Regions from separate parts of the Aeromonas sp. R6-2 genome, predicted to be linked through region 2. Evidence: predicted binding sites of a transcription regulator. Region 2 holds the regulator's gene; each other region holds the start of a gene.
The links. The regulator MetJ, encoded in region 2, represses methionine synthesis genes. The targets are predictions, from matches to a motif close to AGANNTCTAGANNTCT.

Region 1 (10,251 bases), on a different contig from region 2:
GAAGAGACGGCCGACGGCGATGGGATTGCCCGCCTCGTCGAGCATCATGCGATGAATGGCGACGCTGTCGTATTCGTCGCGCTCCGAGCCGAGGGGCAGGTTGAAGGGCTTGCGCAACAGCTCCCAGCGCAGACGGTAATAGGCATCCAGTTCGGTGTCGGTGTGGGGGGTAATCACCCGGTACATGCACCCCTCCTTGGGTTAAAATGGTCTCAAACCATCTTGCCCATTAGCCCCATGAACTTCAATCTGGAAGCGCGCCACCCCGATACCCTGCTCCATCTCGACCACTACAGTGGCCGGCGTCTTGCCGTGCTGGAAGATGCCGACTTTCGCTGGCTGGAGATCGACGATGTGGTCCAGTCAGTCCTCTGCCGGACGACTCCGGAGGCGCTCTGCCTGCCTCATCTGCGGATGGTGCAAGCCTGCCTGCCCGACAAGGCTACCCGCATGCTGGAGCTGGGGTTGGGGGGGGGTGACATGACCCGCCATTTGGCGGCGCGCTGGCCCGGGGCCGAACACCATTGTGTGGAGCTGGATCGGGAGGTGCTTGAGCTCTACCGGCGCTTCTTCCAGGGAGGGGAACAACCCACCCTTCACCACGCCGATGCGCTGGCCTATCTGGAGCGAGAGGAGGCAACCTTTGACCTGATCCTGCTCGACCTGTTCGGCCAGGATGGCAATCCCCCCCTGATGTTTCAGCCTGCTCTCTATCAGGCCCTGGCCCGACGGTTGGGGGGAACCCTGCTGGTCAACCTGTTGCCCCGTACCCGGCTGGAACTGGAGCGGGTGCTGCACCTGTGTGCCGAGCATCTGGGGCAGGCCGAGCTGTGGCCCGTCCCCGGATACCGCAACATCATCCTCAGCCTGGTGTACGACTAGACCTGTAGCCAGAAGGTAACCGGCCCGTCATTGATCAGGGCTACCTTCATGTCGGCGGCGAAACGCCCGGTTTGCGTGGTCAGACCGCCGGCACGGGCCTGCTCCACGAAGTAGTCGTAGAGGCGCTCTGCCTCGGTGGGGTGGGCACCGCCCGAGAAGCTGGGGCGCATCCCTTTCTTGGTGTCGGCGGCCAGGGTGAATTGGGAGACCACCAGCAGGCTGCCACCGGCCTGTTCCACGTTGAGGTTCATCTTCCCCTCTGGGTCGGAGAAGATGCGATAGCCGCGCACCTTGTGCAGCAGGCGATCGGCGTGGGATGGGGTATCCCCCTGCTCGACCCCCAGCAACACCAGCAGGCCTCCGTCGATGGCACCCACCACCTCCCCATCGACGGTGACACTGGCCTCACTCACCCGTTGAATCAATGCAATCACGACGTCACTCCCGAAAGTCAAAGGACCGAGCATAACAGCCCGGCCCCGAACGGTCAGTTCTTGTTGGCGTAGGTGAAGACCTTGCCGATGTCCTCGAGGCGGTAGCTGGTGAGCTGGTAGACGTAGTAGTTGAGCCAGTTGGAGAAGAGCAGGTGGCCGTGGCTGCGCCAGGTGGCCCTGGGCGGGCGAGCCGGATCGTTGTGCGGGTAGTAGTTGACCGGCACCATGGGGTCGAGACCTGCCTCGAGGTCCCTGTGATACTCCTGGTCCAGGGTCAGGGCGTCGTATTCCGGATGACCGGTGACAAACACCTGGCGACAGTCCCGGGTGGCGGCGAGGTAGACCCCGGCCTCCTCAGACTCGGCAAAGATCTGCAAGTCGGTCTGGGCCCGGATAAGGTCACCGTCGAAGGCCGCGTAGCGGGAGTGGGGGGCGACAAACTCGTCGTCGAATCCGCGCAGCAGGGGCTCGTGATCCACCAGACGCTGGTGGTGATAGACCCCGGAGAGCTTCTCGCCACGGGTCTGTTTCTCCATGCCGTAGAGCACCTTGAGGGCCGCCTGTACCGCCCAGCAGAGGAACAGGGTAGAGGTGACGTGTTCATGGGACCAACGGATGATCTCGCCGATCCGCTCCCAATAGACCACGTCCTCAAACTCCACCAGGCCAAGGGGGGCGCCGGTGATGATCATGCCGTCATAGTTGTTGCCACGCACCTGCTCGAAGTCGTGATAGAAGTTCTCCAGGTGGGCTTGCGGGGTGTTACGGGAATCCCTGTCGTCGATACGCAGCAGGTCGACGTGTACCTGCAGCGGGGTATTGGAGAGCATGCGCAGCAGCTGGATCTCGGTCTCGATCTTCTTGGGCATCAGGTTGAGGATCAGCACCCGCAGGGGGCGGATATTCTGGGTGACGGCGCGCGACTCGCTCATCACGAAGATATTCTCTTCCCCCAGCACGGCGGCGGCGGGCAACTGGTCCGGAATCTTGATTGGCATGCTCACTCCCTGCACTACATCAGTAAATATGTCTGGATGTCTAGAAATCTATAATAAAGGGCCTGCGCTGTCATCAACCCTTTGTGTTCGGGATCGGGTTTGTCTAGCATAACCGCCATAAGGGAGGGGTTTCTGATTATGGCGGGTATCAAGATCTCGGTGGACAGACTGCAGGTGGGCAATTTTGTCTCCCTGCCCTTGGGGTGGCGCGAGCACCCCTTCCTCTTCTCCAGCTTCCTTATCAAGGAGCCGGAGCAGATAGAGCTGATCCGCCGCCTCGGACTCAAGCAAGTGGTGATCCTGCCCGACAAGAGCGAAACGCCTCCCAAGCCGCTGCAGGAGGTACAAAACGTCACCCCCTGCGACACCTCGGCGCTCGAGGCTCAGCAGCGCGCCATGCAGGAGGAGAAGGAGCGACGCATCGCCCAGTTGCAGAAGTACCGCCGCGAGCTGCAGCAGTGCGAGAAGCAGTTTCAACAGTCCCTGGCCCAGGTGCGCGGGGTGATGAACAAGATCCAGAGCCGCCCCCTCAACGCCATCGCCGACGCCCATGAGCTGGTGGGCGCCATGACCAAGCAGCTGATGTCGGTCGACGAGATGGTGTTGCACCTGGTGTCGGGTGGTGAAGACGAGAACAACCTCTACTTCCACTCCCTCAACGTCTGCGTGCTCAGCATGTTGCTGGCCAAGGAGTGCGGCATGGGGGCCAACGAGATCACTCTGGTCGGCCTCGGCGCCCTGTTCCACGACATCGGCAAGCTGAAGATCCCGAGCCATATTCTGCGCAAGACCGAACCCCTGACCCAGCCGGAGCAAAACCTGATGGCCCAGCACCCGCGCTATGGGCTGGATCTGCTCTCCCTGGCCAAGGATTTTCCCGATGCGGCCAAGGGTATCGTGCTGCGTCACCATGAGCGGCTCGATGGTTCCGGTTATCCAGAGGGGCTCAAGGGGGGGCAAATCGATGCCCTCTCCCAGCTGGTTGGGCTGGTCAACGAATACGACGATCTCTGCCACAACAGGGGCAAGGTGCCCTACTCGGCCCTGAGCGGCCTCTACAAACAGAAAGGGGTTCAGTATAACGAGCAGTACCTCACCCGCATGGTGCGTCTGCTCGGCCTCTACCCCCCCGGCAGTGTGGTGCAGCTTTCCGACGGGCGGGTGGGCTTGGTGATGTCCATCAATGCCTCGCGCCTGCTCTACCCCTCGGTGCTCATCTATGATGCGACCGTGCCCCGGCACGAGGCGGCCATCATCGATCTGGAGCACGTCGGCCTCTCCATCGCCAAGGTAATTTCGCCCAGGCGCCTGCCCCCGGCCATCTTCGAATACCTCAACCCACGTACCCGCATCAGCTATTACTTCGAGCACAACTCGAACTGAGGAGTCTATGCACATTGAACTGGTGAGCACCGGCGACGAGATCGTCACCGGCCTGGTGGTCGACACCAACGCGGCCTGGCTGTCGGCCCTCCTGCTGGAGCGGGGGTGGCAGGTGCGGCGCCGTCATACGGTGGGGGATGATCTGGCCGAGATAGGCTGTGTACTGGCCGAGGCTGCGGCCCGCAGCGATCTGGTGATCGTCTGTGGCGGCCTGGGACCCACTTCGGACGATCTTACCGCCGAGGCGGCTGCCATGGCGTTCAACGCTCCCCTCGAGCAGCACGACGACTGGCTCGACATCATCCGAGAGCGCTATGCCAGCCGGGGCCGCAGCATGCCGCAGAGTAACGTCAAGCAGGCCTCTCTCCCCCGTGGCAGCCGCCTCATCCCCAATCCGGTGGGGACCGCCTGTGGCTTCATGCTCCAGTTGGGACGTTGTCGCCTCTACTTCACACCGGGCGTGCCGTTTGAGTTCAAGCAAATGGTCGAGAAGCAGATCCTGCCCGAGCTGGTGGCTGCCCGGGAGACGAGCCTGCGCCGCTTCCATACCTTCGGGGTGGCCGAGTCGGCACTGGGGGATGTGCTCGATGGCCTCGTCTGGCCGCAAGGGGTGACCCTGGGGTATCGCTCCAGCATGCCCATCATAGAGCTCAAGCTGATAGGACGCGGGGTGGATGAGGTGGCGATGGTTCAGGCCGAAGCCCAGCTGCTGGCGGTGATCTCCCCCTGGTTGGTGGGAGAGGGGGATGAGGAGCCCTGGGTACAGATTCTGGCGGCCCTGGCGGGTACACCTCTTCATCTGCTGGAGGGGGCCAGCACAGGGATGCTGCAGCGGCTCTGCCGCGACTATCCGCAGTTGCACGCCCGCTTCGAGGCCGGATTGCCGAGCGATCCGGCCGATTTACCCCGTCTGCCCGGCACGCTGTCGCTGTTGGTGGGGGGGGAGGATGAGCAGGGGGTTGCCCTCTGTCTGCAGGAGGGGGAGCGCCGCTTCGAGCAGGTGATCCGGGTGCCGCATCCGGATCGGGAGAGCCGGGAGCGCATCATCGCCTTCTGTGCCCTCGACATGTTGCGCCGTCATCTGGCCGGCGAGTCGCCCTTCGGCGACTATCAGACGCTGGTTCGTCACTCGATGCGAGTGGCGTAAAAAAGAACGGGAGGCCTTGGGCCTCCCGCTTGCTTTCCCGTGCAGGGGATCAGTGCAGACCTGCCACGTATTGGGAGAGGACCTTGATGTCATCGTCGGTCAGCTTCTTGGCCACATCGCGCATCATGCCGTTGGGGTCATTGTCGCGGGTGCCGGCGCGGAAGGCTTCCAGCTGGGCCTTGATATAGGCCGGATGCTGGCCGGTCAGGTTGGGGTACTTGGCCTGCTCGAGACCCTCGCCACGGGGGCCGTGGCAGGCGATGCAGGCGGCCAGGCCGCGGGACATGTCACCGCCCATGTAGAGGGCGCGACCCTGTACCACCACCTCGTCGGGGACCGGCACCGGGGTGCGCTCCTGGCTGCCGAAGTAGGCGGCCAGATCGTCCATGTCCTGCTCGGAGAGAGGCATGGCCATGGGGCCCATGATGGGAGAGGCGCGACCGGCTTTACCGGTGGCGGCGGCCTTCAGCTCCACCAGCTGTTTCTTGATGTAGGAAGGGTGTTGACCGGCAATCTTGGGGTAGATGTCGGCGGGGCTGTTTCCGTCAGCTCCGTGACAGGCAACACAGGTGGCGGACTTGGTCTGGCCTGCAGCGGCGTCTCCCGCAGCCTGTGCCGCACCGGTCACGCCTGCCAGCAAGGCAAGGGCAATGGCTAGGTTCTTCATGGCGTTCCAACTTCTCGTTATAAGGCTTCCAGATCCCATGCCGCTGAAGGCATGTTAAAATGTGTGTTTAAGCGACGCTATTTTACACCATTTCACAAAAAAGTAACTCCATAACCCGCTCTTTCAATGGGGAATTTACCTTGGATAAACAAGTTTTGAATTTTCGCAAGGTGCACTTCGTGACCAGTGCTCCTGACATCCGCCATCTGCCGAATGATGGTGGTGTCGAGATCGCGTTCGCGGGGCGCTCCAATGCGGGTAAATCCTCGGCGCTCAACACGCTTACCCAGCAGAAGAACCTGGCCCGCACCAGTAAGACGCCGGGACGTACCCAGCTCATCAACCTGTTCGAGCTGGAGCCGGGCAAGCGTCTGGTGGACCTGCCGGGTTATGGCTATGCCCAGGTGCCGCTGGAGATGAAGATCAAGTGGCAGAAGAACCTGGCCGAGTACCTGCAGCGCCGTGAGTCCCTCAAGGGGTTGGTGATCCTGATGGATATACGTCACCCCCTCAAGGAGACAGACCAGAACATGCTGGAGTGGAGTGCCCACCGCAAGCTGCCTGTGCTGCTGTTGCTGACCAAGGCTGACAAGCTCAACCCGGGTCCGCGCAAGACCCAACTGCTCAAGGTGCGCAAGGACGTGGCCGCCCTCGGGGACCATATCCGGGTCGAGGCCTTCTCGTCGCTCAACAACATCGGTGTCGAGACTCTGGCCGAGGTGCTGACCGACTGGTACCTGAGCGATCAGGTCGAGGATATTGCACACGAGGAGAGCGCCGAGTAAGGGCGCATCCCGAAATAAACCAAGGGGGCCATCGGCCCCCTTGTCGTTTTACTCTCGTTCCTTCACATAGGGCGTACCGAGCGCCTTGGGCGCTACCGCCTTGCCGATGAAGCCGGCCAGCAGGAACACGGTCAGCACATAGGGCAGCGACTCGATAAACTGCACCGGGATGGCGAAGCCTCCGATGGAGACCCCTTGCAGCCGGATCGCCACCGCATCGAGGAAGCCGAACAGCAGGCAGGCCGCCATGGCATTCCACGGACGCCACTTGCCAAATACCAGGGCAGCCAGGGCCATAAAGCCCTTGCCCGCGCTCATGTTGGGGATGAACTGGGCGGTCTGGGCGACCGACAGATAGACACCTCCCAGTCCTGCCAGCATGCCACCGATAAACAGAGCGCTGTAGCGCAGGCGCACCACTGAGATGCCGGCGGTATCGACCGCAGCGGGCGCCTCGCCCACCGCCCGCAGGCGCAGGCCGAAGCGGGTGCGAAACAGCACCCACCAGGCGAGTGGCACCACGGCGAAGGCGGCGTACTCGAGCAGGGAGTGACCACTGAGCAGCTCGCTGTAGAGCTGGCCAACGACAGGCACGTCGTAGAGCTCCTTGGCGTAGGGCAGGTCGATCGGTGCGAAGCGGGCATCGCCGGAGAGTGCCGGGGTCTGTCCGCCCTGATCGAACCAGAAGCGACCCAGGGTCACGGTCAGACCGGCCGCCAGGATATTGATGGCCATGCCGCTCACCACCTGATCCCCCTTGTGGGTGATGGTGGCGAAGCCGTGCAGCAGGGCGAGCAGGATAGAGATGCCCACCCCCGCCAGCAGGCCGACCCAGGCCGAGCCGCTGACGGCCGCTGCGGCGGCGCCGGCAAAGGCGGACGCCAGCAGCTTGCCCTCGAGGGCAATGTTAACGACGCCCGAACGCTCGCAGAACATACCGGCCATGGCGGCCAGGATGAGAGGGGGCGCGGTGCGGACGGTGGCATCCAGCATCAGGATCAGAATCTCGAACATGATTTACGCCTCCTTGCGTGTGGCCAGCGCCAGATAGAGCTGCTCGACCCGCGGGCGCAACATGTGCTCCAGCGCGCCGCAGAACAGGATCACCAGACCCTGCAGCACCACCACTATGTTGCGGTCGACCCCGAACTCGAAGCTGAGCTCGGCCCCCCCCTGATAGAGGAAGCCAAACAGCAGGCTCGCCAGGATCACCCCGACCGGGTGGTTGCGTCCCATCAGGGCCACGGCGATACCCGTGAAGCCGAACCCCTCAACGAAGTTGAGCTTGATCTGGTGCAGTTCCCCCTGCAGCACGTTGAGGGCGAAGAAACCCGCCAGCATACCGGAGATGAGCATGGTGATGATCACCACGCGCGGATAGGGGATGCCGGCATAGGCCGACGCGCTCTGACTGGCACCGACCGAGCGGATCTCATAGCCCCAGCGGGTGTGCCAGATGAAGAGCCAGACCAGCACGGCACAGATCAGCGCCCAGAAGAAGCTGATGTTAAGGGGGCTGCGCACCATCTCTATGCCCATCATGGCGGCCAGATCGCTCATCTTGGGCAACCAACTCGCCGCGGCGAAGACCCGGCTCTCGGTCGCCATGGAGCCCGCCGGTTTGAACACCTCCACCAGCAGGTAGGCCATGATGGCCGAGGCGATGAAGTTGAACATGATGGTGGTGATAACGATGTGGCTGCCGCGCCTGGCTTGCAGCCAGGCCGGAATAAAGGCCCAGGCCGCGCCAAACAGACCGCCGGCTATGATGGCGAGCGGCAGCAGCAGGGCAAACGGCAGTACATCGCCAAGCAGCAGACAGACCAGGCCGACGCCGAGACCGCCAATATAGGCCTGCCCCTCACCGCCAATGTTGAACAGGCCGGCGTGGAAGGCCACCGCGACCGCCAGACCGGTGAAGATGAAACCGGTGGCGTAGTAGAGGGTGAAGCCTATCCCCTCTTCGCTGCCGAAGGCGCCGGTCCACATGATCTTGGCCGCGTCGAGGGGGTTAATCTCCAGATAGCTGAAGAGGATGGCCGATACCAGGAAGGCCAGCAAGACGTTGAGGGCCGGCAGCAGGCCAACCGAGATCCACCCCGGAATGCGTGCTTTGCTCATGATTGTGCCTCCTTCGCGATATCGTCGGGGACTATGTTGGCCATCATCAGGCCCAGGGTCTTCTCATCGGCCCGGGCGGCGTCGAGCTCACCCACGATGCGACCGTCGGCGATCACCAGGATGCGGTCGGAGAGGCTCATGATCTCGTCGAGCTCTACCGAGACCAGCAGTACCGCCTTGCCTTGATCGCGCATGGCGATGATCTGCTGGTGGATATACTCGATGGCCCCGATATCGACCCCGCGGGTGGGCTGGCCCACCAGCAGCACTTGCGGGTCCTGCTCCACCTCGCGGGCGATCACCAGCTTCTGCTGGTTACCGCCGGAGAAGTTGGCCGTCTTGAGGGTTGGGCTGGGGGGGCGCACGTCCCACTTCTCCATCTTCTCCTGACACTCTCGCAGGATGGCCGCCTTGTCTTGCAGCAGACCCTTGTTGTAGTCAGGCAGGTGGTGGTAGCCGAGGATGTAGGCCTCCTGGGCCTCGAAACGGTTGATAAGCCCCATCTTGTGGCGATCTTCCGGCACGTGGCCGAGCCCCATGGCGCGCACGGCGCGGGCGCTGGCCGGATGGGCCTGATCGACCCTGTGCTCGGCTATGGTAAAGGCGCCCTTGCTGGGCTTGAGGATGCCACCGAGCAGGCTGAGCAGCTCGGACTGGCCGTTGCCGGAGACCCCGGCGATGCCGACCACTTCCCCGGCGCGAACCTGGAAGTTGACCGACTTGACCCGCTCCACTCCGCTGCCATCCACATAGCTGAGGTTGTCGACCCGCAGCAGCGGCTCACCCGGGTTGGCAGGCTGTTTGTCGACCTTGAGGCGTACCTTGCGTCCCACCATCAGCTCGGCCAGTTGCTCCTTGTCGGTGTCACAGGTGGCCACATGGTGCACCATCTCGCCGCGACGCATGATGGAGACCTGGTCTGTGATGGCCATGATCTCCCGCAGCTTGTGGGTGATGAGGATGACGGTGGTACCCTGGTCGCGCAGTTTTTTCAGTACTTCGAAAAGGTGATCGGCCTCTTGCGGGGTGAGTACGCCGGTGGGCTCGTCGAGGATCAGAATGCGGGCGCCGCGATAGAGCGCCTTGAGGATCTCGACCCGTTGCTGCAGTCCCACCGGCAGGTTCTCAATCTTCTCGTGCAGCGGCACTTCGAGACCGTAGTCCCGCGCCAGCTCACCGAGCAGCTTCTCGGCGGTGGCCTGGCTCTGCCCCAGATGCCACCCCTGCTCGGCGCCGAGGATGACGTTTTCCAATACGGTAAAGTTGTTCACCAGCATGAAGTGCTGGTGGACCATGCCGATACCGGCCTTGATGGCCTCTTGCGAGCCGTGCGGCTTGAAGGGCTGGCCGAAGATACGCATTTCGCCGTTGTCGGCATGGTAGAAGCCGTAGATGATGCTCATCAGGGTCGATTTACCGGCCCCGTTTTCACCCACTATGCCGTGGATCGAGCCACGGCGAACCTGCAGGTCGATATGCTTGTTGGCGTGAACATCGCCGAACCGCTTATCGATACCGCTCAATTCGATGGCATAGCGATCTGTCTGGTCCATGATGCAATCCTTGCGAGTCATGAAAAAGCGTTGAAGAAGGCCGGCCTGATGGCCGGCCTTGAGGTGAGATTAGTACTTGCAGGAGTTGTCGGACATGTAGTCGTGGACCTGGATCTTGCCGGCGATGATGTCAGCCTTGATGGCGTCAGCCTTGGCCTTCATCTCCGGGGTGATCAGCTTCTCGTTGTACTGGTCCAGGGCCCAGTCAACACCGCCTTCGGCCAGACCCAGGGCCTGGATGCCGGGTTTCCAAGTGCCCTTGGCGGCGTCATCCCAGGTCT
Region 2 (10,251 bases):
GTGGCGGCAAGCGCGGCCTCTCTGTGGGTATCTCGGCACGGGAGATGCAGGAAAAAATGGGCTGGATCATCGCATCCATCGCCGAATAGGCCCTCTTCCTTCTGTCAAAGGGCCAAGGATGACAAGGCAGGCTAGGCTTTTCCTGTGGAGTGACCACAGGAGAGGCCCATGTCAGCCTGGTATCAATGGCTCAGACTCTATCGCATTCATGTCAGGCTGCTGGGTGCCTTTGTCTTCCTCTTTCTCATCACCCTGCTGCTGAGCAGCCTGCTCTTCATCCCCTTCTACTACCAGCAGCTCAAGCAGAGCCTGGATGCCCAGATAAGCCAGGGCACCCATGCCATCATAGGGGAGATCTCCACCAGCGCCGAGACGGCCGTCCGTAGTCACCTCAAGGGGATCACCGACGCTGAGCTCACCGCCGTCCGCTCCTTCTACGAGGCCTATCGCCGTGGCGAGATGAGCGAGCAGGCGGCCAAGGAGGCCGCGAGTCAGCATCTTCGCCACATCACCATAGGTAGCAGCGGCTATCTCTACGTGATCGACAGCAAGGGCATCATTCGTACCCATATCAAGCCGGAGCTGATCGGAAAGAGTTTGGCCCGCTACGATTTTATCCGTCAGCAGATGAAGACCAAACAAGGCTATCTGGAGTACGACTGGCAAAACCCCGGCGAGAGTGCCCCGCGCAAGAAGGCTCTCTACATGACCTACTTCGCCCCCTGGGACTGGATCATCTCGGCCTCCTCCTACCGGGATGAGTTCAACCAGCTCATCAATATCGATGACTTCCGCCACCGCATCCTCGAGATGCGTTTTGGCCAGAGCGGCTATGCCTATGTGCTCGACGGGCAGGGAGAGGTGATTCTCCACCCCTTTATCAAGCGCTACTCGCCGGAAGCCGACTATTTGAAAAACACCCCCTTCGTGCGCCAGATGCTCGAGCAGCGTAACGGCGCGCTGAGCTACGACTGGCAAAACCCTGATGAGCCCACACCACGGGAGAAGGTAGCCCGCTTTATCTTCATCCCTTCTTATGACTGGCTCATCGTCAGCACCTACTATGTGGACGAATTCGATCAGCCCCTGCACCAGTTACTGAAGATGAGCGCCCTCTTTCTGCTGATCCTGCTGGGAGTCATAGTGCTGACCGCCATGAGCCTCAGCGAGTCCATCGTCCGTCCCATTCGCGAGTGTATCGGTCGGGTTAACCGCATAGGCCGGGGCGGCGAGGGAGGGCTTATCGCCAGCACGGAGCGGGCCCGGGACGAGGTGATGTTCATGTCCCGCTTCTTCGACAAGTTCATTCAGCGGCTCTCGGTCTCCCATACCCTGCTGGAGGAGAACCATCGCCAGCGGGTGGATCTGCAGGAGAAGACCGAAGCACTCAACCGGGAGCTGGCCGCCATCAACCAGAGCCTGGAGGTCAGGGTGTGTGAACGCACGGCGGCACTGAACGAGACGATCCGCCAGCTGGAAGAGACCCGCACCCATCTGGTAGAGGCTGAGAAAAACGCCGCCCTCAGTCGCCTCATCGCCGGGGTGGCCCACGAAATCAACACCCCACTCGGCAACCTGGTCACCAGTACCTCCTACCTGTTCGAACTGATGCAAGAACACAGTCGACAGCTGGCCGAGGGGCGCCTCTCACGCACTCACCTCACCGACTATGAACAGGGAACGGGAGAGCTGCATGCCATGATGGAGCAGAATCTGCAGCGGCTGGTGCAACTCATCCAACGCTTCAAGATGCTCGACCTGCAGGATGAGGGGGATGGCCCGGCCCTTTTCACACTCGGCGAATTGCTGGAGGAAGCGGCCCAGTTCAGCCACCTCGACCGCCAAGGGGTTGAACTGAAGATAGAGGGGAATGGCGAGACCCTCGTCAAGGGGGTGAAGAAGTGGTTCATGCTCTCCTTCTCCGAGCTGATGCTCAACTCCCTGCAGCATGGTGGGGAGGGGCTGGGCCAGGTGCATATCACCATCACGGCCACCGCCGGCCAGCTTCGTATCGGCTATGGGGACGATGGAAAGGGAATCGATGAACGCCTGATCCCCCATCTCTTCGAACCCTTCGTCACCGACGCCCGCTTTCGCGGCAATGCAGGCCTGGGACTGCACCAGATCTACAACATAGTGACCCAGAAGATGGGGGGCGAGATCCGTTATGAACCGTCAGAGGGCCGATTCTGGCTGACCCTGCCCTTCGAGGAGTCCCCTGTATGAGCGCCAGCTTCTCCCTGAACGTCGACCATCCCCGGGTCAGCAGAGGGAGCCCCTGGCCGCTCCTGCTCCTCATTCTGCTGCTCTTTGCCCGGGCGGCCTTGGCCGGGACCACCTTTACCTATATCAGCCCCGAGAGTGACAAGGATCCCCGCCAGACCTATGACAGAGATCTGCTGCAACTGGCCCTGGAGAAGAGTCGCCCCGAATACGGCCCCTATGAATTGGTCGCTGCCCCTCCCATGAACCGGGATCGCATCCGTCTCAGCATTCGCCAGAATCGCTACCCCAACCTCTTTGCCATGGACAGCTGGAGCAACCGCCTCGACTTCGAACAGATGCACTATGTCCCCTTCCCCATCCATCTTGGGTTGACCGGTTATCGCATCTGCTTCGTCAACCCCGAGCGGGCAAAGGCAGTGGCACAAATACGCAACCGGGAGGAGGCCAGGCTCTTCCTTCACGGTCAGGGCAAGGGGTGGCTCGATGTGGAGATACTGAGGCAGGCCGGCTTCAAGGTGCTCGAGCGTTCCGAGTACGAGAAACTCTTTCTGATGGTGGCACGGGGGCGTATCGATCTCTTCTGCCGCGGGGTGGGCGAACTGCAGCAGGAGTGGAAGAGCCACGCCAACCTCCCCGGGCTGACAGTAGACTCACACCTGCTCTTCTACTATCCCCTGCCCCGGGTCTTCTTTACCCATGTCAGTAACAGAGAGGGACTTGGCCGTATTCGGCTTGGGCTGGAGCGCGCCTGGCGCGACGGCTCCCTGGAGGCGCTCTGGCGCCAGGCATTTGGCCCCTCCATCAAGGCGGCCCGGCTGGAACAGCGGCTGCTGATTCCCCTCGACAATCCCTATCTCAAGGGGATCGGCTTCGATTACCGGCGCTACTTCTACAATCCGGCCACCGACAGGGTCGGCAACGCCCGATCCCATCACACCCCACCATGAGAAAGGGCGCCTGACGGCGCCCCTCTTGCCCTTACAGGGCGGCACAGATCTGCCAGAGATCGTACTGGATGGCCGCCGCCGTCACCTCCCGTCCCGAGCCGGGGCCCTGAATGACCAGGGGGTTGGTTCGGTAACTGTCGCTCTCGATGGCAAACACGTTGTCACAGGGCAACAGGTTGGCAAAGGGGTGATGGGGCTCAAGGCTCTCTAGACCCACCCTCGCCTTGCCGCTACGCTCCCAGCGAGCCACATAACGCAGCACCTTGCCGAGGCGCCTGGCGCTCTCGAAGGCGGAGAGAATGGGGCCGTCGAGCTCCTGCAGACGATCCATAAACTGCTCCGGACTGACCTTGCGCAGGGGAACGGGGACCAGGTTTTCCAGCTCGATGTCGTTGGAATCGAGCTCATAACCCGCCTCCCGGGCCAGGATCAGCAGCTTGCGACGCACATCCTGACCGGAGAGATCCTCACGCGGGTCCGGCTCGGTCAGGCCATGCTGCCACGCCTCCTCCACCAACTCGGAGAAGGGACGGCTACCGTCATACTGCTGGAACAGCCAGGAGAGGGTGCCCGAGAAGATGCCGGCGACGCCGTGGATGCGGTCGCCGCTCTGACGCAGCATCTGGATGCTCGACTGTACCGGCAGGCCGGCCCCCACGGTGGCGTTGTAGCGCCACTGCACCTGATGATCACGGCAGCTCTGCTTGACCCGCAGGTAGAACTCGCTCTCGGCGGCACCGGCAAACTTGTTGGCGGCGATGAGGTGAATGCCGAGCTGGGCCAGCTCCGGGTAATAGCGGCTCACCGTCTCGCTGGCGGTGAGATCGAGGGCGATCAGGGCGTCGAAGCTGTGCTGCTCGAGCTGGCCGAGCAGCTCGGGCCAGATCAGCGGCGACGGGTGACTGGCTTCCTGTACCCGCAGGGGATCGATCCCCTCCTCGTCCAGCCAGCCCCCTTCCGAGCCGTAGACCCCGTACAGGGTCAGTGCCAGGTTGAGCTCCTGCTCCAGGCGTTGACGCTCGCGGGCATAGAGGCTCAGCCACTGGCCGCCGATGTTGCCCTTGCCAAACACCACCAACCCGACCCGGGTCGGACGGCTGAACAGGGCACCGTGCAGGGCGATAAGCAGCGGCTCCAGCACCACCTGGCGCAATACGGCCACCAGGCTCAGGCCATCTTTCGCCGCCTGCACAAACTCGACCGGCTGATCCGCGGTGAGCTGATAGAAGCGGTGGCACTGCTCGGCATTATCGGTCACGCCGGCGCCCACCAGGGCGACCAGACTATACCCCTCCTTCTGGATGAGCCCGGTGAAGCCGCCCTCCAGCTGGTAGTCACGCAGCAGATCATAGGCGCCGGTGGCCACCTCCAGGGTGTAGGCCAGGCGCAGCATGCGGCGATCCGGCTGGCGTTGGGCCGTCAGTGGCTGAATGCGGTGACGGGCCAGGTAGGCCTCGATGGCGGCGGCAGCGCGCTCAAATTCCCCTTCAGGCAACACCTTGAGTTCGATCAGGGCGATCTGGTCGACCGAGGAGACGATGCGGGCGCCACCGGAGCGCGGTGCCCGACGCAAGATATGGGTGCACCCCTCGTCGGGGTTGTAGCTGCAGCGCAGGGTGAGGCGCTGACGGCTCTCGGCCACCGGCTGCAGGGTGCGCGAATGGAGTACGGAGGAGCCCAGACGCGCCAGCTCGTTGGCCTCTGCCAGACTGAGACGCTCCAGCAGGCGAGCCTCCTTCACCCGGCGCGGATCGGCGCTGTAGACACCGGCCACATCGCTCCAGATGGTGGTGGACTCGCCATCCGCCAGGGCTGCCAGCAGGCTGGCGCTGTAGTCGGAGCCGTTACGGCCGAGCAGCAGGGAGCGCCCCTCCAGGTCGGCGGCGATGAAGCCGGTCACCACGATGCGGCCATCGTGCTCGGCCAGGCGAGCCTTGAGCAACTCGCTGGAGAGGGCGTGATCGACCCGGATAAGGGGGCCATCTTCGGCCCGCAGGAAGCTGCGTGCATCGAGCCAGCGCGTCTTGTTGCCGCGCTGGGTCAGCAGGGCGGCCAGCAGGCGGGCCGACCACACCTCACCAAACGCCAGCAGGCCGTTGCGATCGAAGCGATCGAACTGGCGCTCCAGAGTGCGGGCGATGGCGCGAAAGTCCTCGGCCAGCTGGGCGCCGAGCTCCACCTGCAACTCCCCCTCCAACAGACCATCGATCAGGCTCTGCTGATAGGCGTGCAGGGCGGTGTGCGCCTCACCGGCCGCCTCGTCCCCCGCCTCGGCCAGCTCCACCAGCTGGATCAGGCGGTTGGTGGTCTTGCCGGCGGCGGAGACCACCACCAGTTCATTGCCGCCGCACTGCTGCTCAACGATGGCGGCGACCCGACGGTAACAGACCGGATCGGCCAGGCTGCTGCCGCCAAACTTGTGAACATGACGACGCTTCACACCCGCCTCTGCTGCCACCGCACTCTCTCCATTTAATACTGTCATTTATGCTTCTACCCTTGTTGCGATCGCCAGCGCCTGAGCCAGATCGGCCACCAGGTCCGGACCGTGCTCGATCCCCACCGACAGCCGCAGGAGCTGTCCGCTGATGCCGGCCCTGAGTTGGGCCTCCGGTGTCATGGCCCTGTGGGTCATGCTGGCCGGATGGGCGATAAGGCTCTCCACCCCGCCCAGGGACTCGGCCACCGAGAAACAACGCAGCGCCCCCAGGAAGGCACGGATCCCCGCCTCGTCGAGACTGAGCTCGAAACTTACCATGGCCCCGAATCCCGCTTGTTGACGGCGCGCAATCTCGTGCCCGGGATGGCTCGGCAGGGAGGGATGATAGATCCGCTTGACCACGGATTGCGACAGCAAGAAGTCAAGGATCTGGCGGGCATTCTCCTCGTGGGCGCGCAGGCGGGCCCCCAGGGTACGCAAGCCACGCAGGGTGAGGTAGGAGTCAAACGCACCGCCGGTGACCCCCAGGCAGTTGGCCCACCAGGTGAGGCGCTCGGCCAGCTCACCATCGGCGGCCACCACGGCACCGCCGACCACATCCGAGTGGCCGTTGATGTACTTGGTGGTGGAGTGCACCACCAGATCGGCCCCCAGCGCCAGCGGCTGCTGCCAGAAGGGAGTGAGGAAGGTGTTGTCCACCGCCACCAGGGCTCCGGCCTCATGGGCTGCGTCGCAGATGGCGGCCACATCCACGACCCGCAGCAGCGGGTTGGAGGGGGTCTCGACCCACACCAGCTTGGGCCCCTCGGCCAGGGCGGTGGCCAGGGCCTCCGGGTCACCCTGATCGACAAACTTGACCCGATAACACCCCTTGGCCGCCAGATGCTCAAACAGGCGCCAGGTGCCGCCATAACAGTCGTGGGGGGCGATCAGCAGATCCCCGGCCGCCAGCAAGGTGGTGCTCACCAGGTGGACTGCCCCCATACCGGTTGAGGTAACGATGGCGCCACTTCCCCCTTCCAGGGCGGCCAGGGCCTCGGCCAGGTGGCTGCGGGTCGGGTTACCGGAGCGGGCATAGTCATATTGACGGGGCTCGCCAAAGTCGGCGAAGGTGTAGTTGCTGGAGAGGTAGATGGGCGGCACCACGGCCCCGTGCTGGGTGTCGCTCTCGATGCCGATCCTGACGGCCCGGGTTCCCTTGTCACTCATCTGCTCTCTCCTCTGCTCCGTGGGTTGGAGACCACACTAAACCAGACAAACAAAGCCGTCAATATGTCTGGACGTCTAAATGGCTTTGCCGTTGGATTGCCAATGCTATCCATAGGGGTTAAAATTCGCGGTCACGGCCAAATCGAGAACAGGTGAATCATGGGTACAGAGTGGAACGGCGACTACGTCAGCCCCTATGCAGAGCACGGCAAGAAGAGCGAGCTGGTGAAGAAGATCACCGTCTCCATTCCGCTCAAGGTGCTCAAGGTGCTGACCGACGAGCGCACCCGCCGTCAGGTCAACAACCTGCGCCACGCCACCAACAGCGAGTTGCTCTGTGAAGCCTTCCTTCATGCGTTCACCGGCCAGCCCCTGCCGAGCGACGACGACCTGCGCAAGGACAAGCCGGACCATATCCCGGCCGAAGCCCTCGCCATCATGCAGGCGCTGGGCAAAGAGATCGAAGAGTTCGACAACGACTGACGTTTCACTGATAGCAAAGAGGCGACCCCGGGGTCGCCTCTTTCTATTTGTGGCTCGCTTAACGGAGCAGGCTGAACAACAGCGCCGAGACGGAGAGGGCCCCGGTCAACAGGATAAAGCCGTTGGCTATCCGGTTCTCCTTCAGATGGGCCATGGCCGGTACCTTGTAGATGGCGATGACCGGCATGATGAAGAGGATCATGGCGATCACCGGGCCGGAGAGCACCTCCATCAGGCCGAGGATGCTGGGGTTGACCACGGCCGCCCCCCAGATGGCGAAGAACATGAAAGCGATCCCCACCTTGTCGGCCCGCTCGCTGGAGAGCCCCTGCCTGGCCAGCAGATTCTGCAGGCTGGCACGAGCACCCAGGAAGTGGCCGAGGAAGGAGGAGGTGATGGCGATAAAGGCGATCACCGGCCCCAGGGTCACGATCACCGGATTATCGGTGACGTTGGCCAGATAGGAGAGCACCGAGACATTTTGCGCCTTGGCGGCGGCTAGCTGCTCCGGTGACAGGGCCAGCACGCAGGAGAAGACGAAGAAGAGCACGAAGCTGACCAGCATCAGACTGGTGCGCAGCAGGATCTGGCGACTCTTCTCCCCGGCACCATCACCGTAGTGACGCTGCTGCACGTTGGCAAACCCGGAGAGGGCCGCCGCGTGGCTGAAGGCAAACACGGTCACCGGCAGGGCCAGCCAGACCGTCTTGGCAAAGTCGAACCCCTGCAGTTCACTCCCCGCAGGCCAGCGCCACTCGGGCATCAGGTAGAAGGAGAGGGCCGCCAGGATCGCCGCCAGCGGGTAGACCATAAAGGCAAAAGCCCGCAACATCGCCTTCTCCCCGGCCAGCATTACGGCCACCATGAGGAATACCAGCAGACCGGAGAGCATCACCCGTGGCGGCATCGCCATCCCCAGCTGGTTGACCATGAAGCTCTCGACCGTATTGGTCAGCCCTACCCCGTAGATAAGCAGGATCGGAAAGATGGAGAGGAAGTAGAGCACCGAGATGAGACGCCCGCTGACGGCTCCGAAGTGCTCCTCGGCCACCTCGGTGAAATCGGCACCGGGACGGGAGGAGGAGAGCACGAAGCGGGTCAATCCCAGGTGAGCCAGATAGGTCATGGGACCGGCCAGCACGGCCACCAGCAGCAGGGGCCAGATCCCCCCCAGACCCAGATTGATGGGCAGAAACAGGATGCCGGCGCCAACGGCGGTGCCAAACAGGCTGATGACCCACTGGGTGTCGTGCCGCTGCCAGCGGCTCAGGCTCTCGGCCCTGGGAGTAACCGGGGAAGAAACGGAGATATCCATGATAAAACCACAATTAACGCTATTTTGAACTGGGCGGATTGTGGGCTATCGACATTTAATTCTCAAAAAAGGGAGGTAACAGATCCCGCTATGGTTTCACCTCAGAGCCAGTGCAGCATGCAGGGTTAGCAAGAAACCCTGAACCATCGCTCTAAAAAACAGGAAAAACACAGAGCAATAATTCAAAATTTCACATCAAATCAAATTTTTATTTCACAAAAAACTCAATGACCGGATAAAGCTCTCAAATGCAACCCTGGCATGAGTCGCCCATCCATTTTTAACTCATTGAATAAAAAAGTGATTTTGCCATGAAAAAGGGCGGCCATCGGGCCGCCCACAGGGGTTAAACACGGCGTCGCCGCTGCAGCCAGACCACCAGGGCAAACAGCATGAAGCCGGGGATCCACATAAACTCCTTGCGGATACGATCGGTGGGCGCCTTGACGCTCAGGATCTGCTGGTCGAACTCCAGCCCCAGATCGGCGGCGGTACTGCCGAAGGTGACGCTGTCGATCAGGGTCTTGCCCTCCTGCTCATAGAGCATCAGCCCCAGCTTCTCCAAACGCGCCTCGCCACTGGCCCCGTCGGGAACCGGTAACAACACGGTGAAACGACGGATCTTGCCCACCGCATCGGGTCCCTCCAGACGCAGGCGCAGGGTGCTGTCAGCCTCGACCTGGCCCAGGGTCTGCACCAGTTGGGCCGGCGGGGTCTCCACATAGGGGTCGTGCACCATATCCATCCAGAAGCCGGGACGGAACAGGGTGAAGGCCACCAGCAGCAGCAGCAGGCTCTCATACCAGCGACTCTTCACCAGGAAGTAGCCCTGGGTCCCGGCGGCAAAGATCAGCATGGCGAAGGTGGCCACGATGAAGATGAGCACGCCGTGGGCGAAGTCCACGTTGATGAGCAGCAGATCGGTGTTGAAGATAAACAGGAACGGCAGCGCCGCGGTACGCAGGCTGTAGTAGAAGGCGGTGATCCCGGTCTTGATGGGGTCGCCCTTGGAGACGGCGGCCGCGGCGAACGAGGCCAGCCCCACCGGCGGGGTCACGTCCGCCATGATGCCGAAGTAGAAGACGAACAGGTGCACGGCGATGAGCGGCACGATCAGGCCGTTCTGCTGCCCCAGCGCCACCACCACGGGTGCCAGCAGGCTGGAGACCACGATGTAGTTGGCGGTGGTGGGCAGCCCCATCCCGAGGATGAGACTCAGCAGGGCGGTCAGCATCAGCATCAGCAGCAGGTTGCCCATAGAGAGGAACTCCACCAGATCCGCCAGCACCAGACCGACGCCGGTCTGGGAGACGGCCCCCACTATGATACCGGCGGTGGCGGTAGCGATACCGATGCCGATCATGTTGCGGGCACCGGCAATCAGCCCCTCGCGCAGGTCCACCACCCCGTCCATCAGGCTGCCGTAGTCGTGCTGGCCATCGGTGCGCAGCCAGTTCAGCAGCGGGCGCTGGGTCAGCAGGATCACCACCAGCATGATGGTGCCCCAGAAGGCCGACAGGCCCGGGGAGAGGCGCTCGACCATCAGGCACCACACCAGTACCACCACCGGCAGCAGGAAGTGGAGACCGGAGAGCAGCACAGCACGGGTATCGGGCAGATCATCCAGAGGC
Region 3 (10,251 bases), on a different contig from region 2:
GAAAAGCAGACTCTCTGCTGCGGTCGCGTTCGCCCTTGCGAGCGCCGCAGTAGTAGCCACCCCTGTCTCTGCCGCCGAAGAGGGGCAGAACGTCGAGAAACTCCAGAAGATCAAGGTGACCGGTTCCCGTATCTCCCGCGTTGACGTGGAAGGGGCCACCCCGGTAGTCTCCGTCTCCAAGGCCAAGATTGAGCAATCCGGTCAACAGACCGTGGCCGACTACCTGAAACAGGCCTCTTATAACTCCTTTGGCGGCATTTCACCGTCTTCCGGCAGCTCGGCCCAATCTCAGGCCTCCGTCGGTCTACGCGGTCTGGGCTCGGAGCGTACCCTGGTACTGCTCAACGGCAAACGGATCGCCGGCTCCCCCTCCATGGGCGGCACCTCCATCAACCTCAACACCATCCCGATGGCTGCCGTCGAGCGCATCGAAGTGAACCTGGACGGTGGCTCGGCCCTGTATGGTTCTGACGCCATCGGCGGCGTCATCAACGTCGTGCTCAAGGAAGATTTCGACGGCCTGCTGTTCCAGGGTCGCCTCGGCAGCCCCAGCGAAGAGGGCGGCGACGAGAAGAGCGGCTCCATCGTCACCGGCATCACAGGTGAGAAGGGCTCTCTGACCATGGTCTACGAGCATGACGTCAAGGACGTCATCTACATGCGTGACCGTGACTACCTCGCCAAACAGGGTGCCACTGCACCGAGCCTCTACGGCCGCAATATCAAGGGAACGGACCCTGTGACCGGCAAGCCGGTGACCAAGACCCTGGATGGTATCGATTGCGCCAACACAGGCCCGGGTTTTGTCACCAAGGGCACCGCCTGCCGCTTCGACTTCGCCCAGGTGGCCGCCCAGACCGCCTCCCGTACCCGTGACACCATCTACGTCAACGGCCGCTACCACATCAACGACAACGTGGACTTCGTGCCCCAGGTGATCGGCTCCCGGGTCACCAGTTTCGGCCGCTTTGCCCCGGCTGCCGCCCCCTTCACCGTTAAGGGCGGCACCGCCGGCGGCGATGCGGTGCTGGCCGCCAACGGCTTCGATACCGGTGTCGGCGAGAAGGCGACCGTCTACTACCGCTTCAGCAACGTCGGCCCCCGTGACAACGACGTCACCGACCTGACCGGCACCCTGAACCTCGGCTTCGAAGGCACGCTGCCGACCGAAGCCGTGGGGGATGTGGAGTGGAACGCGGGCTACATGTACTCCAAGACCGATAACAAGAACAAGGGATCCGGCTATGTGCTGAATCCGTCGGTCCAAAGACTGGTCGACAGCGGGGAGTTCAAGGACGGCGAGTTCTCCCCCAGCGCCACCAGCGACCTCTCCTACGACACCAGCCGCAACTCCAAGATGGACTTCTTCCAGTGGTACGGCGGTCTGGGGTGGGACATGGGCGAACTGCCCGCCGGCCCCGTCAGCTGGTACCTGGGTGCCGAGTACAACGACTGGAGCTACAGCGACACCTATGACAGCCAGTCTGCGGCCGGTAACGTGCTGGGCTCCTCCGGTAACTCCGGCAGCGGTGTGCGTGACGTCTTCGCCACCTACATCGAGAGCCTGATCCCCATCACAGAGCAGATCGAGCTGAACCTGGCCGGTCGTTACGACAAGTACAGCGACTTCGGCAGCGCCTTCTCGCCCAAGGCGAGCCTGCGCTACCAGCCGCTGGACAACCTGATGTTCCGTACCTCCTGGTCCCAGTCGTTCCGCGCCCCGGGTCTGGACGACCTGTACGCCGCTGATGCCGACTCTGCCGACTTCGCCAAGGACTACGTTGCCTGCCAGGCCAACGGTATCGCCAACTGCCCGGAAGAGCAGTACAGCACCGTCCGCCAGTCCAACAAGAACCTGAAGGAAGAGACCGCCGATACCTTTGGCATCGGTGTCGCCTACAACCCGCTGGATAACCTGAATCTGAGCCTCGATTACTACTACATCAAGATCGATGACGTGATTCAGCTGGCTACCACCCAGACCCAGTTCTATCAGGAGCTGAACACCGGCAGTAACCCGAACGTCATCCGTGATGCCAACGGTGACGTCGAGATGGTCTACGCCGGTATGGTTAACCTGGGTCAACTCAAGACCTCGGGCCTCGACTTCAAGGTGGACTACAAGTACGACTTCAACGTTGCCACCGTGCGCACCGACTTCAGCAGCACCTACATCCTCAAGTATGAAGAGGGTCTGTTTGCCGGTGGTCCCATGGTCGACAAGAAGGGCTGGAACGGTCGTCCCGACTTCCGCTTCAACTCCGGTGTCGGTGTGAACGTCCCCGAGTGGTGGAACTTCGACGCCTACCTGAGCGCCAACTACATCGACTCCCAGAGCCAGGATTACGTGGATGGTCAGGAGACAGGCCACATCGCCTCCAACACCACCTGGAACCTGAACCTGGCCGTCGACACCAGCTGGAACGGCAAGATCCAGGCCGGCGTGAAGAACATGTTCAATCGTGGCCCCTCCCTCTCGGATGATGGCTTCACCTACGACGACTACCTCTACAGCATCGACGGTCGCGTCTACTACATCGACTACACCCAGAAATTCTGATAGGCCAACCCGCCTGACAGAACCAAGGCCGGCCCCATCGGGCCGGCCTTACCCCAGGTCCAAGGAAGTGATGGAGATAGGGTAATCCTATGAAAACAAGGACTATTACAATGAAAAAAGCGCTCCTCGGCAGCCTGATCTCGGCCGCCCTGTTGACCAGCTTTGCATCGAGTGCCGCCCCGGCCAACCAGGCCGTCGACACCCAAGCCGCCACCAATCAGGCCGCCAAGGCCTCTCAGCAAAAAATCGATAACTACGCCGAGGCAGCCGACACCGCCCTGGCTCAGTACAAGGCCGCCCTGCGCCAGCTCGACAGCCTCAAGGCTTACAACGAGCAGGTCGCCAAGATGGTCGACTCCCAGCAAGGAGAGCTCGTCTCCATGCAAAAGCAGATCGAGCAGATCGATCAGACCAGCACCGAAGTGGTGCCCCTGATGCTCAAGATGATCGACTCCCTGGAGCAGTTCGTCGCCCTGGATCTGCCGTTCCAGAAGGTGGAGCGCGAAGACCGCGTCGCCGCCCTGACCGACCTGATGAACCGGGCCGACGTCACCATCTCCGAGAAGTACCGCAAGATCCTGGAAGCCTACCAGATCGAAGAGGGCTTCAGCCGCACCATCGAGGCCTACAAGGCCAGCCTGGAGAAAGATGGCAGCGAGAAGACTTATGAGTTCTTGCGCGTGGGCCGCATCGCCCTGCTCTATCAGTCCCCGGATGGACAAGAGACCGGCATGTGGAACAAGAAGACCCGCCAGTGGGAGCCCCTGCCCGATGAGTACCGCAGTGCCGTAGAGCAGGGCCTGCGTATCGCCAAGAAGCAGGCGCCTCCCGCCCTCATCAAGCTGCCGGTCCAGACTGCGGAGAAAGCATAATGAAAGGAATCAAACATGCCGTCGCCGCGCTGATCGCCGGCGCCACCCTCTTTGCCCTGCCGACCACGGCGGCAGAGAAACCGGTGGATCTCAACGCCCTGCTGAGCCAGATCAAGAGCGAGAGCGCCGCCGAAACCAGGCTCAACGCCGACCGCGAGGCCCGTTTCCTCGCCGACAAGAACCAGCAGGCCTCCCTGCTGGCCAAGGCCCAGGCCGATCTCAACGCCGAAATCGCCCGTGGCGAGCAGCTCAAGACCCGCTTCGATGCCAACGACAAGCAGCTGACCGAACTCACCGATACCCTGCGCCAGCGCGCCGGCAACATGGGTGAGATGTTCGGGGTCTTGCGTCAGTTCGCCGGCGAGTTCAAGGGGATCTTCAACGCCTCGGCCCTGCGCCTGCAGCACCCGGATCAAGCCCAGCTGCTGACCAAACTGGCCGAGAGTAAGGAGCTTCCCTCCTCCGACGAGCTCTCCCTGTTCTGGACCACCATCCTCAGCCGCATGGTCGATGCCGGCAAGGTGACCCAGTTCCCGGCCACCATCGTCTATGGCGAGGGTAACCAGGCCGAGCACACCGTCACCCAGATCGGTGAATTCAACACGGTCGCCGACGGTAAATACCTCACCTTCGTGCCCGAAACCGGCAAGTTTGAACAGCTCGCCCGCCAGCCCGACAGCGCCGTGCTCAAGCCGGTTGCCGACTTCGAGCAGGCTGATAGCAGCGTCAAGCCGCTCTTTATCGACCCCTCCCGCGGGGTGATCCTCTCCCTGCTGGTGCAATCCCCGACCCTCAAGGAGCGTATCGACCAGGGGGGTGCCGTCGGTTACGTGATCCTGGCCCTGGGCGCCCTGGGTGTGCTGCTGGCCCTCTTCATCGGTGCCCGCCTCTCCCTCATCGGCAGTGCCATGCGCAAGCAGCTCAAGTCTGACGCCGTGATCGAGGGCAATGCCATCGGCGAGATGCTGGAGGCCTACCAGGGTCACCGCGGCGACAATATCGAAGATCTCGAGTCCAAGCTCGACGAGATCATCCTGCGCAACGTGCCCAAGCTCGAGAAGGGGATCAGCATCATCAAGCTCATCGCTTCGGTCGCTCCGCTGCTGGGTCTGCTGGGTACCGTGGTCGGTATGATCGCCACCTTCCAGGCCATCACCCTGTTCGGTACCGGTGATCCCAAGCTGATGGCCGGCGGCATCTCCGAAGCCCTGGTCACCACCATGCAGGGTCTGGTCGTGGCCGTGCCCATGCTGTTCCTCTACACCCTGGTTAACACCCAGAGCCGTCGCCTGATCCAGGTGCTGGAAGAGCAGAGCGCCGGTTTCGTGGCCCGTTATCAGGAGCGCCTGCACGCCAAGGCAGCCTAAGGAGTCATCCATGTGGTTCTGGTTGATTGAGGAAGTGGAGTCCGTCCGCCGGTTCCTGGGACTGGGTGGCGACGTCTTGGTCGCCATCTTCTTCCTGACCCTGCTGATGTGGGCCCTGCTGCTGGAACGCTGGTTCTATTTCGTGACCGTTTATCCGAAACAGGTGAGAGAGACCAAGAAGTCCTGGCTGGCGCGCACCGATCACCTCTCCTGGTCTGCCAAGCAGATCCGGCGTGAGATGGTCTCCCACGTTGCCATGGCGGTGGACAAGGGGATGCCGATCATCAAGGTGTTGATCGCCCTCTGCCCCCTGATGGGACTGCTCGGCACCGTAGTCGGCATGGTTCAGGTGTTCGATACCCTGGCCGTGACCGGTACCGGTTCGCCGCGCGCCATGGCCTCGGGCATCTCCAAGGCGACCATACCGACCATGGCCGGCATGATCGCCTCTCTCTCGGGTCTGTTCTTTGTTAATCAGCTCGATCACAAGGCCAAGCTGGCCGTCGACAAGCTGGAAGACAACCTGAAACACGGTTAACGCAGGAAGCACTGGCCGGGGCAGGGCCCCGGCCATGAGCAAGGAGTATTTGCGATGAGAAAACGCTATAGCGATAGCGGCGCCGACGAGGCCGCCATCGATCTCACCCCCATGCTGGACATCGTCTTCATCATGCTCATCTTCTTTATCGTCACCACCTCCTTCGTGAAGGAGGCCGGTGTCGAGATCAACCGTCCCAGCGCCAACACGGCCGAGACGGTGAAGAAGGGCAACATCATGGTCGCCGTGCGTGAGAACGGCCAGGTCTGGGTCGACAAGCGTCAGGTCGAAGTGGGTGCCGTGCGCGCCAACATCGAGCGCCTGCGTGCCGAAAACCCGGAGAGCGCCGTGGTCATCCAGGCCGATACCGAGTCCCGCTCCGGTATCGTGGTCGAGGTCATGGATCAGATCCGCATGGCCGGCGTGCAGAACATCTCCATCGCCGCCAACAAGGAAGGCTGATGCCAGGAGGCGACAATGAGATATCTGATATCCCTCCTGGTCTCGTTTGTGGTGGTGTTTGGCCTGTTCTGGGGAATGAACAGGCTGGTTAACCAGCACAGGGGTGAGTTGATCGAGAAGGAAGACCCGAGCATGGTCGACTTCATCCGCATCAAGCCCCAGGAGACCCTGCAGGAGAAACAACGCGAGCTACCCAAGCCGCCTCCTCCCAAGCGTCCGCCGCCCCCTCCCGAGCTGGAAGTGGCAAGCACGGATCGCCCCAAGATGGAGAGCGCGCCCATGGACATGCCCAAGCTCGATCTGCCGGTCAACATCGGTGGTGGCAACGCCCTCGGTGCCTACAGCACCGGTACCGGCGGCGGTGGCATAGGTGGTAACAACGGAGCGATTCCGCTGGCGACCTTCGAGCCCATGATGCCCCGCAAGGCGGCCCTGGCCGGGCTGGCATCGGGCAAGGTGATACTCGAGTTCACCGTTACCGAGCGCGGTACGGTCAACAACATTCGCGTCGTGCGCGAGGATCCGCGCAGCTACGACCTTGGCAAGGAAGCCAAGAAAACCGTAGCCAAGTGGACCTTCAAGCCGGCCATGGTGGATGGCAAGCCCCAGGCCAGCCGGATGCAGCAAGAGATCGAGTTTGCGGTCAACTAAGGAGTGGCGATGAAAGGATGGAAACAGTGGGGCCTGGCCCCGGTCGCCCTGGCGGTGCTTATCAGCACCGCCCCCTTGGCGGCAGAGCAGCCGGCCCTGTCGGATCGCGCCTACCGTGCGGTCAACAAGGCCCAGGAGCTGATCACCGAGAAGAAATATGGCGAGGCCAACGCCAAGCTGCAGGAGGCGCTCTCGGGCGCCGGCGAGCGCATCTACGACAAGGGCGTCATCTTGCAGACCCTGGGCTTCGTGGCGGCGCAGCAAGAAAAGTACGGCCAGGCCACCAAGTACTTTGCCGCGGCGATCGCCACCGGCGGTCTGCCGGCACCGGTCGCCCAGCAGGTACGCTATAACCTGGCCCAGCTCTATATGGCGGAAGGCAACTTCCAGGCCTCGGTGAAGACCATGAAGGAGTGGTTTGCCAATCTCGGCAAGGATGAGAAGCCCACGCCTCACGCCTACATCACTCTGGCCAACGCCCACGTTCAGCTCAAACAGTACAAGGAGGCCATCCCGGCCGCCGATCAGGCGATTCGCCTCTCCGGCGCCAAGGCCCCCGAGTCCTGGTATCTGTTGAAGATGGGTGCCCATTACGAGCTCAAGCAGTACAAGCAGGCCACCGAGGTGCTCACCGCCCTGGTCGGCATGTTCCCGGAGAAGAAGAAGTACTGGATGCAGCTGTCGGCCATGAACCAGCAGGCCGGCAATGACACCAAGGCCCTGGCCGCTCTGGAGAGCGCCTACAAGCTGGGTATGCTCACCGAGTCGGCCGAGCTGCTGCGCCTGTGCAACTATCTGGCCTTCAACGGCATTCCCCATCGGGCTGCCCGCGTGATGGAGAAGGGGATGAAGGATGGCGCCATAGAGCAGAGCGCCACCAACCTCAAGACCCTGGCCAACTTCTGGCACCAGGCCAAGGAGATCAACCCCGCCATCGATACCCTGATGGCCTCTTACCGCAAGGCGCCGAGCGGCGAGCTGCAGCTCAAGATGGCACGCATGATGGTACAGGCCAAGCGCTACGGGGATCTGGTGACCCTGGCTGGCAAGCCGGCACCCGGTGCCAATGGTGAGCAGCGTGCCGAGCTGCGCTTCCTCTCCGGTGTCGCCCTGTTCGAGCAGGACAAGCCCAAGGAAGCCCTGGCCGCCTTCTCCCAGGCCGCCCAAAACGGTGTCATGAGTGGCCGTGCCACTCCCTGGATCACCTTCCTCAAGGAACAAAATAGCGAGCTGCAGGAAACCGCAGCCCAATAACCACTACAGAGCGGCCCGCGCCAGCGGGCCCACCCTTTGCCTTGGTGGCAATTGACCGCTCTCCGGAGCGGTCTTTTTTATGTTTCCAGGAAACATCGGCAAGAGATGTTTAGACGTCCAGACGTAAAAACATTCGTTGACATGGCCATCCAGACATCTTAGCATCATCCACTACTCAGGCAGGGTCTGACCGCCATTCCTCTGCCCAATTTTTCAGCGACCAGTCCCCCGTACTGCGACGCTCTCGACACGGATGATTTCATGATTAAATTGATCGATCTGAGCAAGGTATATGGTCACGGCAACGATGCCGTGCATGCCCTGCGCGAGGTGAGTCTGGAGGTGCCACAGGGCAAGATCGTCGGCGTCATCGGCGCCTCGGGGGCCGGCAAGAGCACCCTGATCCGTTGCGTCAATCTGCTCGAGCGTCCCACCACGGGCCAGGTCGTGGTCGACGGCACCGATCTCACCGCCCTGCCCGAAGGGGCACTGACCCTGGCTCGCCGCCAGATCGGCATGATCTTCCAGCACTTTAACCTGCTCTCGTCGCGTACCGTGGCCGGCAACGTCGCCTTCCCCCTCGAGCTGGCAGGATGGGACAAGGCCCGCATCGCGGCCCGGGTGGCCGAACTGCTCGCCCTGGTGGGACTGGAGCACCGCGCCCAGGCCTATCCGGCCGAGCTCTCCGGCGGGCAGAAGCAGCGGGTGGCCATCGCCCGGGCCCTGGCCCCCTCCCCCAAGGTGCTGCTGTGTGACGAGGCCACCTCAGCCCTCGATCCCCAAACGACCCAGTCGATCCTGGCACTGCTTAAAGAGATCAATGCCAAGCTGGGGCTGACCATACTGCTCATTACCCACGAGATGGAGGTGGTCAAGCGCATCTGTGACGAGGTCGCCATCATCAGCGACGGCAGGCTCATCGAGCGCGGTGAGGTGGCCTGGTTCTTTACCCATGCCAAGACAGAGCTGGCCCGGGACTTCATCCGCTCCACCATCCATGTGGCCATTCCCGAGGAGTATCAAGCCAGGCTGGTGCCCGAGCGCATCGAAGGGAGTTACCCTCTGGTCAAGCTGGGCTTCACCGGCAACACGGTCGATGCCCCCCTCATCTCGGAGGTGAGCCGCCGCTTCGGTATCGACATCAGCATCCTCTCCGCCAACATAGAGTACGCAGGCGGGGTCAAGTTTGGCTTTATGCTGGCCGAACTGTTTGGGGATGCCGGCCAGTGCGAATCGGCCCAGGCCTTCTTTATCGAACATCATATTCAACTGGAGGTGCTGGGCTATGTCCGAAGCCATGGTTAATCTGCTGATCTCCGCCCTGGGTGACACCCTTATCATGGTGCTGGCGTCGGCCTTGTTTGGTTCTTTACTCGGTCTGCCACTCGGAATTGCACTATATGTGACCAAATCGGGCCAGATCCTAGCAAACCAAAAACTCAATCAAATCCTGGCCATGGTGGTCAATATTGGTCGCTCGGTGCCTTTTATTATCCTGCTGGTTGCTATCACACCAATGACCAGAGCCATCACCGGCACCAGTATCGGCACTATCGCTGCAATTGTACCGCTCACCATAGGTGCAGTTCCTTTTATTGCACGCATGGTCGAAGGGGCCTTGATGGAGGTTCCAGACGGCTTGGTGGAAGCGGCTCGCGCCATGGGGGCCAAACCGCAGCAGATCATCACCAAGGTACTGTTACCCGAGGCCCTGCCGGGGATCCTAAATAGCATCACGATTACGTTAGTCACTTTGGTTAATTACACCGCCATGGCTGGGACCATCGGGGGAGGTGGCTTGGGTGATGTTGCTATCAACTATGGCCACTATCGCTATGACGCAGTTGTTATGTGGGTCACAGTGATGATTCTGGTCGTGTTGGTTCAATCTATTCAGAGCGCGGGTGAGCGCCTAGTTAAAAAATATGATCATCGTTAATCATGGATTTCTAACAGGAGGTTTTATGAAATTAGGAGTTATATCTGTTGCAGCCGCCCTGCTGGCCGGTCTGGTACTGGCCGGCTGCGGTCAGAAGGAAGAGAGCAAGGTACTGAAGGTCGGCGCCATCGCTGGGCCAGAAAGCGAGCTGGTCGAGACGGCCGCCAGGGTGGCCAAGGAGAAGTACGGCCTGCAGGTCGAGGTGGTGACCTTCTCCGACTACGTCACCCCGAACGTGGCCTTGAACGATGGCAGCATCGATCTCAACGCCTTCCAGCACAAACCCTACCTGGATGCCCAGGTCAAGGATCGCGGCTTCAAGCTGGTGCCGGTCGGCAACACCTTCGTCTATCCCATCGCCGGCTACTCCAAGAAGATCAAGTCCCTGGACGAGCTTAAAGAGGGTGCTCAAATTGCAGTGCCGAAGGACCCCACCAACCTGGGGCGCTCCCTGATCCTGCTGGCCAAGCAAGGGCTGCTGACCCTCAAGGACAACGGCAACCTCAACGCCACCGTACTCGACATCGTCGCCAACCCGAAAAACCTGAAGATCGTCGAGCTGGATGCCGCTCAGCTGCCCCGCTCCCTGGAGGACGTGGATCTGGCCA

Region 1: a site for MetJ is predicted at 2,349-2,364, ahead of metA (homoserine O-succinyltransferase). Genes of this name have one in related genera too.
Region 3: a site for MetJ is predicted at 7,808-7,823, ahead of metN (methionine ABC transporter ATP-binding protein MetN). Genes of this name have one in related genera too.

What each region holds. Positions count from the first base shown of each region.
Region 1 is NZ_JBFODE010000007.1:18,524-28,774, forward strand. It holds gene AB5Y48_RS01600 (bifunctional GNAT family N-acetyltransferase/hotdog fold thioesterase) at 1-186, opposite strand, end outside; gene AB5Y48_RS01605 (spermidine synthase) at 238-882, shown strand; gene dtd (D-aminoacyl-tRNA deacylase) at 879-1,316, opposite strand; gene metA (homoserine O-succinyltransferase) at 1,370-2,314, opposite strand; gene AB5Y48_RS01620 (HD-GYP domain-containing protein) at 2,453-3,697, shown strand; gene AB5Y48_RS01625 (molybdopterin-binding protein) at 3,705-4,844, shown strand; gene AB5Y48_RS01630 (cytochrome c) at 4,894-5,511, opposite strand; gene yihA (ribosome biogenesis GTP-binding protein YihA/YsxC) at 5,652-6,296, shown strand; gene AB5Y48_RS01640 (ABC transporter permease) at 6,345-7,310, opposite strand; gene AB5Y48_RS01645 (ABC transporter permease) at 7,314-8,417, opposite strand; gene AB5Y48_RS01650 (ABC transporter ATP-binding protein) at 8,414-9,970, opposite strand; gene AB5Y48_RS01655 (BMP family protein) at 10,040-10,251, opposite strand, start outside.
Region 2 is NZ_JBFODE010000065.1:158,643-168,893, forward strand. It holds gene ybaK (Cys-tRNA(Pro) deacylase) at 1-89, shown strand, start outside; gene AB5Y48_RS18240 (cache domain-containing protein) at 169-2,226, shown strand; gene AB5Y48_RS18245 (hypothetical protein) at 2,223-3,173, shown strand; gene AB5Y48_RS18250 (bifunctional aspartate kinase/homoserine dehydrogenase II) at 3,205-5,658, opposite strand; gene metB (cystathionine gamma-synthase) at 5,659-6,822, opposite strand; gene metJ (met regulon transcriptional regulator MetJ) at 6,982-7,305, shown strand; gene AB5Y48_RS18265 (aromatic amino acid transport family protein) at 7,364-8,620, opposite strand; gene AB5Y48_RS18270 (TRAP transporter permease) at 8,967-10,251, opposite strand, start outside.
Region 3 is NZ_JBFODE010000044.1:6,955-17,205, forward strand. It holds gene AB5Y48_RS11500 (TonB-dependent receptor) at 1-2,560, shown strand, start outside; gene AB5Y48_RS11505 (DUF3450 domain-containing protein) at 2,671-3,432, shown strand; gene AB5Y48_RS11510 (MotA/TolQ/ExbB proton channel family protein) at 3,432-4,799, shown strand; gene AB5Y48_RS11515 (MotA/TolQ/ExbB proton channel family protein) at 4,810-5,337, shown strand; gene AB5Y48_RS11520 (biopolymer transporter ExbD) at 5,392-5,799, shown strand; gene AB5Y48_RS11525 (energy transducer TonB) at 5,815-6,450, shown strand; gene AB5Y48_RS11530 (lipopolysaccharide assembly protein LapB) at 6,460-7,704, shown strand; gene metN (methionine ABC transporter ATP-binding protein MetN) at 7,966-9,009, shown strand; gene AB5Y48_RS11540 (methionine ABC transporter permease) at 8,990-9,643, shown strand; gene metQ (methionine ABC transporter substrate-binding lipoprotein MetQ) at 9,669-10,251, shown strand, end outside.